DNA from 2 places in the Shewanella sp. SG41-3 genome. Region 1 is predicted to be linked to the other one. Evidence: predicted binding sites of a transcription regulator. Region 1 holds the regulator's gene; the other holds the start of a gene.
The links. The regulator FliA, encoded in region 1, starts transcription of late flagellar genes. The targets are predictions, from matches to a motif close to CTAAAGNTNNNNNNNNNNNNGCCGATA.
Positions count from the first base shown of each region.

Region 2: a site for FliA is predicted at 4,209-4,235, ahead of H5164_RS06205 (DUF5610 domain-containing protein). Genes of this name have one in related genera too.

Region 1 is NZ_JACJFJ010000010.1:94,367-99,829, reverse strand. It holds gene flhA (flagellar biosynthesis protein FlhA) at 1-134, shown strand, start outside; gene flhF (flagellar biosynthesis protein FlhF) at 164-1,549, shown strand; gene H5164_RS17630 (MinD/ParA family protein) at 1,554-2,435, shown strand; gene H5164_RS17625 (RNA polymerase sigma factor FliA) at 2,428-3,147, shown strand; gene cheY (chemotaxis response regulator CheY) at 3,192-3,575, shown strand; gene H5164_RS17615 (protein phosphatase CheZ) at 3,589-4,326, shown strand; gene H5164_RS17610 (chemotaxis protein CheA) at 4,342-5,463, shown strand, end outside.
Region 2 is NZ_JACJFJ010000003.1:47,703-53,165, forward strand. It holds gene H5164_RS06190 (iron ABC transporter permease) at 1-1,399, opposite strand, end outside; gene H5164_RS06195 (Fe(3+) ABC transporter substrate-binding protein) at 1,528-2,535, opposite strand; gene H5164_RS06200 (ferredoxin--NADP reductase) at 2,751-3,500, opposite strand; gene H5164_RS06205 (DUF5610 domain-containing protein) at 3,544-4,173, opposite strand; gene H5164_RS06210 (FMN-binding glutamate synthase family protein) at 4,463-5,463, shown strand, end outside.

The sequences.
Region 1 (5,463 bases):
TATTGACCTCTGGTATGTTGAGGTCAACGCTGTCCAGATTTGTTAAATACACTATTCCAAATTTACGAGTGATTTCTTATCAAGAAATACCCGATGAGAAACAAATTAGAATTGTTTCTGCTGTTGGCCAATAGTGATAACGTCAGTTTATTGAGGTGCATAAGTGAAAATTAAACGATTTTTTGCCAAAGATATGCGCGAAGCATTGGCTCAAGTAAAAGAGACCTTAGGCTCTGACGCTGTCATTATGTCAAACAAAAAAGTAGCAGGCGGAATCGAAATTGTCGCCGCAGTCGATTATGATGAACCTAAGGCCTCTATTGCATCGCAAGCGCCAACGACAAGCTTTATGGATGTCAGTGAGGATCGCGTCTCAATAGGCGCAAAGCCTGTAATGAAAGCTCAATCTAAGGTAAATCCGCCACCGGAAGCAGATTCTCTTCAAGCATTGCTTGAAAAACAGCATAATCGCATGAAACAACAAATGTCTGTTCGCCAAGATGAACCTGAATTACCTGAGTGGGCGCGTCAATTACAAGGGGCAAAGTCAGCTAAGCCTACATCAACGTTAAAAGCGCAAGCCGCGCCTGAACATGCTAAAAAAACCAATAGAAATCAATCTGATGATATGGACGCGTTACGTGAAGAAATGGCTTCATTACGTAACTTATTGACTCATCAAGTGTCATCGTTAATGAAAGACCAAAAAAAGCGTACCGATCCAGTTGGTGCTATGCTTGAAAGTAAATTGATTGCCGCAGAGTTTTCTCCTGCAGTTGCTGCTAAACTAGCAGGATTGAGTCAACATTATACGCCAGCCGACTTAGTAAGAGCGCTACCGCAAAGCTTAGCTAACTTACTCGACAACCAAGGTGATGATATTGTCAAACGTGGGGGGGTGGTCGCTTTTGTTGGCCCAACAGGTGTAGGTAAGACGACTTCTTTAGCTAAAATAGCAGCTCGATTTGCTGCCCATCATGGCCCCGAGCAGGTGGCATTGATTACCACAGATCATTATCGTATTGGTGCCTATGAGCAATTAGCAACTTATGGCAAAATAATGGGCTGTCCGGTGAAACAAGCACATGATTTAGCCGAATTAGAACAAATTCTTTATCAATTTAGGAATCGTAAGTTAGTATTAATCGATACCGCCGGTATGGGGCAGCGAGATATGCGCTTATATCAGCAACTTGATAATTTGACGGCAAATAGTAGGATCCCCATTCGGAGTTACTTAGTCTTGTCAGCGACAGGCCAGCGCCGTGTCTTACAAGATGCTGTAGAACATTTTAAACGTATTCCATTAGCGGGTGCGATTTTAACAAAATTAGATGAATCAATATCAATTGCAGGTGCATTGAGCGTATTGATTCAAAATGAGTTACCATTAAGCTATGTTACTGACGGTCAACGTGTTCCTGAGGACATGAAAGTCGCAGATACACTAGAGCTAGCCAAGAAAGCTCTCGCGGCGTTAAATGAAACTGAACAACAATTATCACAAGACACAGTGTGGTCTAATGACACAGCCTATGCATTTGAGTAAAGATATGACTCGGGATCAAGCAAGTGGTTTACGTATGATGAATCAACCAAATAACGATAAAGTTAAAGTAATTGCCGTATCCGGTGGTAAAGGCGGAGTTGGTAAAACAAGTGTGTCAATTAATACTGCGGTAGCATTAGCCGAAAAGGGCAAACGTGTATTAGTACTTGATGCCGATTTAGGTTTAGCCAATGTCGATGTGATGCTCGGGATACGTGCTGAGAAAAATTTATCTCATGTTTTGTCAGGTGATGCCGAATTAGATGACATCATTGTACGCGGACCCAAAGGTATCGGTATTGTTCCTGCTACATCAGGTTCACAAGCGATGGTTGAATTGACACCAGCACAACATGCCGGTTTGATCCGTGCATTTAGTGAAATGCGGACTCAGTTTGATATTTTAATTGTTGATACTGCTGCCGGTATATCAGATATGGTGCTGAGTTTTTCTCGTGCATCACAAGATGTATTAATTGTAGTTTGTGACGAACCAACATCGATTACTGATGCTTATGCGTTAATTAAGATACTAAGTCGTGAACATGGTGTGTTCCACTTCAAAATTGTGGCAAATATGGTACGTAGTTTACGAGAAGGTATGGAATTATTTGCTAAACTCAGTAAAGTGACTGATAGATTTCTAGATGTTGCATTGGAGTTGGTGGCAACCATTCCCTTTGATGAGAATTTACGTAAAGCTGTTCGCAAACAAAAACTAGTCGTTGAAGCGTATCCTAAATCACCTTCAGCCATTGCTTACCACGGATTAGCCAATAAAATTATGACTTGGCCTGTGCCACAGCAACCCGGTGGTCATTTAGAATTTTTTGTTGAACGTCTTGTACAACGTAAGCCGATACAAGAAGGAAGAACGGGTGAATAAAGCCGCAGCGTATACTCAGTTCGATAACAAAACGTCTATCATTGAACAGTATGCACCGTTGGTAAAAAGAATTGCTCATCATATGCTGGCAAGATTACCAGCATCGGTGCAACTTGATGACCTGTTACAAGCTGGAATGATGGGGTTGCTTGAGGCCTCATCAAAATTTGATAACAGCAAAGGTGCTAAGTTTGAAACTTTTGCTGGCATTAGAATTCGTGGAGCGATGATAGATGAAATTCGTCGTGGTGACTGGGTTCCACGCTCAGTTCACCGTAATAATCGTCGAGTTGCACAAGTAATTGATGAATTAGAGCAACAGCTTGGTCGTGATGCTTATGATACTGAAATTGCTGAAAAGCTTGAAATGTCGCTCGATGAGTACCATCATATCTTAAATGATGTTTCTGTTGGTAAAATCATAGGCATAGAAGATCTTGGTGTTTCGCAAGATGTGTTAATCACAGATAATGAATCGCCAGATGAGGCCTTTGACTCGCTTGCTGAAATTCAATTCCAATCTGCATTGGTTGAAGCAATTAAGACATTGCCAGAAAGAGATGCGTTAGTGTTGTCGTTATATTACAACGAAGCATTAAATTTAAAAGAAATCGGTGCCATCCTTGATGTTAGTGAATCGCGTGTAAGCCAGATATTAAGTCAGGCAATGCTCAGATTAAAAGCTAAACTCAAGCATTGGACACAAGAATAATAACTTATTTAGAGCAAACGAGTGTCAGCTCACCGGAGGAAACCTTGGACAAGAATATGAAGATTCTTATTGTTGACGATTTTTCAACAATGAGGCGTATCATTAAGAACTTGTTGCGAGATTTGGGATTTAATAATACCCAAGAAGCAGATGATGGCTCAACAGCCCTACCTATGTTACAAAAAGGCGATTTTGATTTTGTAGTAACTGACTGGAACATGCCTGGAATGCAAGGTATTGATTTACTTAGAGCAATCCGTGCAGATGATTCGTTAAAGCATTTACCCGTATTGATGGTAACCGCAGAAGCCAAGCGTGAACAAATTATTGCTGCAGCGCAAGCTGGGGTAAATGGTTATGTGGTAAAGCCTTTCACCGCCGCAACGTTAAAAGAAAAGTTAGATAAAATCTTTGAACGACTCGCATAAGCAAGGATAAGTCATGCAGGCATCAATATCGGGGTTAATCACTCTCGAACAGGCCCAAGAACTTGTTGAATTGCTTACCTTAGGTCAGCAAGATAAAGCTGATGACGTCATCAGGGAGCTTGCTACACCATTGCAGCGTGAGCTTTTTGAAGAAGTGGGTAAGTTAACTCGACAACTTCATAGTGCATTAAAAGATTTTCAAATTGATAACCGTTTATCTGAATTAGCCAATACCGAAATTCCGGATGCTAAAGAAAGATTAAACTACGTTATCGATATGACAGAGCAAGCTGCTAATAAAACCATGGATGCAGTTGAAGAATGTCTACCTTTGGCCGATACCATTATCAGTAATATTCAATCAGTAACGCCAATGTGGGATAAATTGATGCGTCGTGACATCGAGTTGGGTGAGTTTAAATCACTTTGCCATGATGTTCAGCAGTTTATGTTACACAGTGAAAATGATTGTAATCGTCTTCGTGAGCTATTAAATCAAATTTTAATGGCGCAAGACTTCCAAGACTTAACTGGCCAAATGATCCGTCGAGTGATTGATTTAGTTCGTGAAGTAGAAAGTAATTTAGTTTCAATGCTAACGGTGTTTGGTGATCATATTACTGAGTCATCGCCAACGATAAACGATAATAAAATAGAAGCAGAAGGCCCCATCATGAATGCAGAACTGCGTGAAGATGTGGTGACAGGTCAGGATGAAGTAGACGATCTGCTATCAAGTCTGGGTTTCTAATTAGGAGTCAATTTAATGTCCTTTGATGTTGATGAAGAGATACTCCAGGACTTTTTAATTGAAGCTGGTGAGATTTTAGAGCTTCTACAAGAGCAGCTAGTTGCCCTTGAAAATAATCCTGATGACAGTGATTTACTTAATGCTATTTTCCGTGGATTTCATACTGTCAAAGGCGGAGCTGGTTTTTTAAGCTTAAAGCCGATGGTTGACGTGTGTCATGAAGCTGAAAATACGTTCGATTTATTGCGCACCGGAAAACGTGGCGTAAATGCAGAATTAATGGATATTATTTTGCAAGCGGTCGACGCCATTAATACTATGTTTGCTCAAACTCAACAGGGACAAGAACAAGACCCTGCAGATCCAATGCTACTTGCGAAACTCAAATTATTAAGCTCAGGTGCGCCATTACCCTCAGAGATGTCGGCTGCAGAACTTGAACCTATCGAAAATGTAGTTGAGGTTAACGAGCCTGAAGTCATTGAAGATGTGAGTTCTTTTACGGCAGAAACGTCTGATTCTGGCAGCATCGATGAAATTGATGAGTTAGAATTTGAAGCCTTGCTTGATGCCTTACACGGTTCAGGTAACAGTCCTGTTGCATCTAAATCTTCTGCAATAAAGAAAGACAATATTGACTCAAAACCAGCACCAGCAAAAAGCAGTGACGAAATTACCGATGACGAATTTGAAGCACTCTTAGACGAGTTACACGGCTCAGGTTCATTTAAAGCCAAAGACGAACCTGTGGTTGCCGCTAAACCTGCAAGTACACCAGTTGCTCAACCCGCAGTAGACTCAGATGAAATCACCGACGATGAGTTTGAACGTCTTTTAGATGAATTACACGGTAAAGGCACTGCCCCAGTAGCGAAAGTGCAATCAACTCCGGTTGCTGCAGAATCTGCTAAAGTGGTTACTCCTCCACCGGCAGCAAAAACCGCTCCGACTCCAGTTGCTAAGCCAGTTATGCCATCGACTCCAGCCGTTGTGCCAAAAGTTGAACCCTTAGCAGATAAAGCCCCTGTCAAAGCGTCGTCTGTGCCACAAGGTGAAACCACAGTTCGCGTTGATACCGCTCGTTTAGATCAAATCATGAATATGGTTGGTGAATTGGTATTAGTCCGTAATCGACTG
Region 2 (5,463 bases), on a different contig from region 1:
ACGGTAAATGAACCCGCCAAAGCAGTTGCAATGGGGTTTGCCCCAAGGTAATACATGCCATGTCCAAAGAAGGCGAAATGCGCTTATAACTGTTCTCTAAGCTACCGATAGATATGGCAATAAAACGTACACAAAAAGCAAAAATCAGAGCGAACACGCTGCCGGTCAATAACAATCCCGGTCCACGTTCACCCAGCCAATCGTAAACATCGTTAATCGCAAAATCAATAAATGTCAGTGGAACCAAAACACCAATTGCTAGGACTGTGCCCGGCAATGCATAACCAGTAGAACTGAGTCTAGAAGGAAGATAATCACTTTTACGCGGACTGACTCGACGGACAAACATCAATATCAGTGATAACAGCATACACACGGCACTCACGATAGCGGCAATGTATAAGCTGTTAAGGCTATATTGCCAAAAACGTGTATCCCAACTCTCGTTAAAATAATCAATGGCATAAACACATAACACGGTAAAAGGCAGCAAGAAGGCAAGAAATAACAATAAAGTGCAGTAGCCTAGCGCAATCCATGCCTTAGTTGATGACAACACATATCGATCGGCTTCATTGAAGGATGATTGTTTTTGAAATAATTGTTGTTTGCGACGGGCAAATCGTTCAACACCTATCATAGAGAACACCACCAGCAACATAATTGCCGATAATTTAGCGGCAGCCGTTAAACTGCCATAGCCAAGCCATGTGTCGTAAACGGCTGTGGTTAGAGTAGGAACGGCAAAATAGCTTACAGTGGCAAAGTCTGCTGCGGTTTCCATAGCCACTAGGGCAACGCCAACAGCTAAAGCAGGCCTTGCCATGGGTAATGCCAGTCGCCAAAAACTGCGCCACGGACTGCACCCCATTACCCGAGATGCATACAATAAACTTGATGATTGCTCCATAAAAGCGGTGCGGGCTAATAAGTAAATATAAGGGAATAGTACTAACGACAGTATTATTGCCGCTCCGCCGAGGCTGCGTATCGCGGGGAAATAATAATCATGGGGTGATTGCCATTCAAACCAATCCCTTAGTGTACGTTGCACTGGGCCGGCATAATCGAGCATATCAGTATAAACATAAGCAACAATATATGCTGGCATGGCTAATGGAAGCAGTAATAGCCACTGAAAGTATCGTCGAAAAGGAAAGTCACAGCGGGCAATTACCCACGCAGCAGGAATAGCTAATAGCAGCGAGCCGAGTCCAACCAACAACATCAGTAATAAGCTATTGGCTATGTATGTCGGCAACACTGTATTAAATAAATGGCTAAATACAGCTTCGTCAGGAAGAGTGGATTGCACTATTAAGGCAATCAGCGGCAATATTAATATTACCGCGATAAAATAACCAGTAAGCGACCAGCCTCTGGTTAGGCCTAAAATCATAAATAATACCGAGTTAACTCAGCGCACCCAACTCATTTTATCAATACTATTAATCGTAGTAATAGTGCGCTAAAAATGGTTACGTGCGCTTGGCTTGGAGGTTGATCGTCTATTGAGGATCGCCATAATTACAGATCGAATTTCACTTCGTCGAGTAATTTAACTGCCTCTTGGTGGTATTCTGCCAACTTATAAATCGGTAAGCTGTCGGCCTTAAAATCACCCCATGAGGCCACTAATTCAGACGGAGCCACATCAGCCTTTACCGGATATTCCATGTTCACTTCAGCATACATTTTTTGCGCGACATCTGAGGTAAGGAATTCCATTAATTTAATGGCATTGTCTTTATGAGGAGCATGTTTGGCTAATGCCATTCCTGATACGTTGACATGAGCACCACGGTTCTTTTGATTAGGAAAATTAATATCGACAGCTTGTGCCCAGCTTTTCTGGTTTTTATCCATTAACATATTGCCGTAGTAATAGCTGTTACCGATAGCGATATCACACAAGCCTTCTTTAACGGCTAGTACTTGATCACGATCATTACCCTGAGGCTTACGGGCTAAATTAGCTTTGACCCCTTGTAGCCAGGTTTTCGTTTTCGCTTCACCATCATGAGCGATCATTGAGGCTACTAATGCGACGTTATAAGGGTGTTTACCACTGCGAGTACAAATTTTACCTTTGAATTCAGCTAAGGCTAAGTCCTCGTAATCAATATCAATTTTACCAGTACGATCTTTAGAAGAATATAAATTACGCACCCGCATAGTGAGTGCAAACCAATTATGTTGTTGTGAGCGATATTGAGACGGAATATTATGATCGATAATGTTGCTTTGGACCGGTGAAACAAGATCTTTATCAACCAACTCCATCAAGCGAGAAAAGTCTGATGTCAGCACTACGTCAGCAGGGGATAAACGACCTTCACGCGCTATCCGTTCAGCAATGCCATCTTTAGCAAATACGACATCAACGTCGATACCACTTTGTTGGGTAAATTTTTCAACAATGGGCTCAATCAGGAAAGCTTGGCGATAAGAATAAACCGTTAATGCCTCTGCGGCACTGACCGAAGAAGCCACACAAGCCAAACCTAATAATGCGACACTTTTTAGCAATTTCATTAATCAACGCTCCCTAATTGAAACAATATTGCGCCATCGCCGACGCGATTGATAATGGTTATCAATTGCGATAGGGTAAGTGATCATCTTCAAAGGAGCAAGTGCTGTTTCACTCGGGGCAGTGAATTTTCAAGCGAGGGAAGCAATGACCACAAAAATCAGTGAGCACTGTTGAGGCTCTGCCATCACGGCATTAATGGTTATGATTGATGCTATTACCAATATTTTTCGACTGTTATTTGCCCAGGAGCGCGTCGAAGATTTTTTGCTAATCCTTTTTCCACTAAAGCGATTTGAGCATCCGTTATCATGCCAGGGTTACCGCAGATCATCACTTGAGAATGCTCAGCATTTATCCCTAACCCCGCTTTCTGTTCAATTAATCCGCTGCTAATACCATCGGGAATACGACATGATAAAGCATTAGGATAATCTTCACGGGTCACAATAGGAATAAATACAAACTGCTGTGGATGCAGTTCAATAAACTGCTGGATGGTCTCTAAATAAGCAAGATCTTCACCAAGGCGAACACCATAAACGAGCACGACCTTTTCAAAACGTTGCCAAGGCCCATCAGTTGCCAGCATTGAGATAAAAGGTCCGACTGCGGTGCCTGTGGCAAAAAACCACAAATGTTTACCTTGCAAAGCACCATTTGGCACCTCGTCTAGAGTCATAAACCCTGTTGCTTTAGACGTCACTTCAATAGAGTCTCCTGGGGTTAATGCTTGTAGATCTGGAGACAGCAGCCCGTCCTCTACCGCAACAGCAAGCACTTCGACATAGTCCTTACCTGGTGGATTCACCAGTGAATATGCACGAGCAACACGCTTTTCATCTCGTATTTGGCTGAGCTTTATAAACTGACCAGCGATAAAAGGTTCGACATCGGCTTTGATCCGCAGTGAAAATAATTTGTCATTCCAATCAATGCGTTCAATTACTTTACCCGTAGTCCACATAGTCACGATCCTTTCACTGAGAGCCAATCTTAATCATAAGAGACTACGTCGCTTGAGTCACGCTTTGTGATTCATCTTTAGCAAGCTTATCTTGCTTAAATTGGGCTAACCCTTGCTGTATCAGTTCATATGTTTTATCCACACCAGCAGCTATGTCACCTTCTAACACCTTTAAACCAGACAATATATCGCTAGCCTCTTTAAAGCCTTGATCTATGGCATCACCAATTTTGAGCATAAAACTATCAACCTGCTCATCTAGTCCCATAGATTTATTTTGTTGTTGGTGAATAGAGAAAAAATTTGTGGCAAAGCTCACAATGCGATCAGCTGTTGCCTCTGGTGAGTAATCCACTCCGCTATCAACGCCCTTCTGAATTGCGTTATCTCCAAGCGAGGGGGCAAGTTCTTGGTTAATGGCTTCAATTGCGGCGCGATAAAGCAACGCCATAGACTTGTCACCCGCAGAAATACTCACTTCTTCCTGTGCGGCAAGAATACTGTTGTTCATCATTTGACGACTCAGTTGACTCACTGATACTTTAGCTGATGAATTTACCGCTGAACTTGTATTATTAGCTTTATTTTGAGTTGAAGCATTCGCTTCACTGGTTGGAGTATTGTTGTTTTCTCGTCCCTTCACATTTGAGGGCGCTGCGCTTTTAATGTCCATAATAGTGTCTTATTTAAAGTAACGGATAGCTTAATTATCGACCAAAAAATGCATACCTGAAGTCATAATGAAATAAATATACGATTTAATTCACTGCAATAATGAACATAAATGCTTCTTCGTTTTAAAACAAAGCAGTTAGATAGCAAGCAGAAAAAATAAACGATATAGTGAGATTATATTTGGCATTGCTAATATGGTTAATTAACCAGACTCAATTACTATCATTACTGCGACTAAATTACCGCGAATAAACACACAGTACTAGATTCAATTTAAGGACAATAATATGCCGCAACAACATTGGTTTATGTGGGGAATGGATATCTTCTCTGGTCTTTTCTTAGTGTTATTTTGGCTATTACTGATTGCGGTCATTTACATGTTTATTGCTGATAAATGGCAAACAAAACAAGCCATACGCCATAATTACCCTGTTATCGGTCGCTTTCGATATATATTTGAAAAACAGGGTGAGTTTTTTAGACAATACTTTTTTTCTCAAGATCGTGAAGAACTGCCATTTAACCGTGCCGAGCGCAATTGGGTATATCGCGCAGCAAAAAATGTTGACCGTACAATTGCATTTGGATCAACACAAGTTCTAGATAAACCCGGTTCAGTGATGTTCATGAACTCAGCCTTTCCAGTCAGCGATCATGACTCTCACAAGACAATAGACGTAACCATTGGTCCAGATTGCACCCATCCTTACACAACCAGTAAAATTTGCCATATTTCAGCAATGAGCTTTGGTGCATTATCTCGACCAGCGATTACTGCGCTATCTCATGGTGCAGCGAAAGCAGGTTGCTGGCTCAATACTGGTGAGGGAGGATTAAGCCCGTATCATCTTAAAGGTCATTGTGACTTAGTGTTTCAAATCGGGACAGCCAAATACGGTGTCCGAGACGAACAAGGCCATTTAGATCCTCAAAAACTCAGCGATATAGCAGCCCACCCTGAAGTTAAAATGTTTGAAATTAAGTTGAGCCAGGGCGCTAAGCCAGGGAAAGGAGGGATTTTACCTGCAGTAAAAGTGACCAAAGAAATTGCAGCCATTCGCGGTATTCCAGCAGGACACGACTCAATTAGCCCTAATGGCCATATTGAATTACATAATGTTGCTGACCTTGTCGATATGATAAATCAAGTAAGAGACATTACCGGTAAACCAACTGGCATTAAGGCTGTATTAGGCGATATGTCTTGGGTAACAGAGTTTTTGGATGAAATTGAGCAACGTGGGATAGAATATGCCCCAGATTTTTTTACTTTGGACAGCTCAGA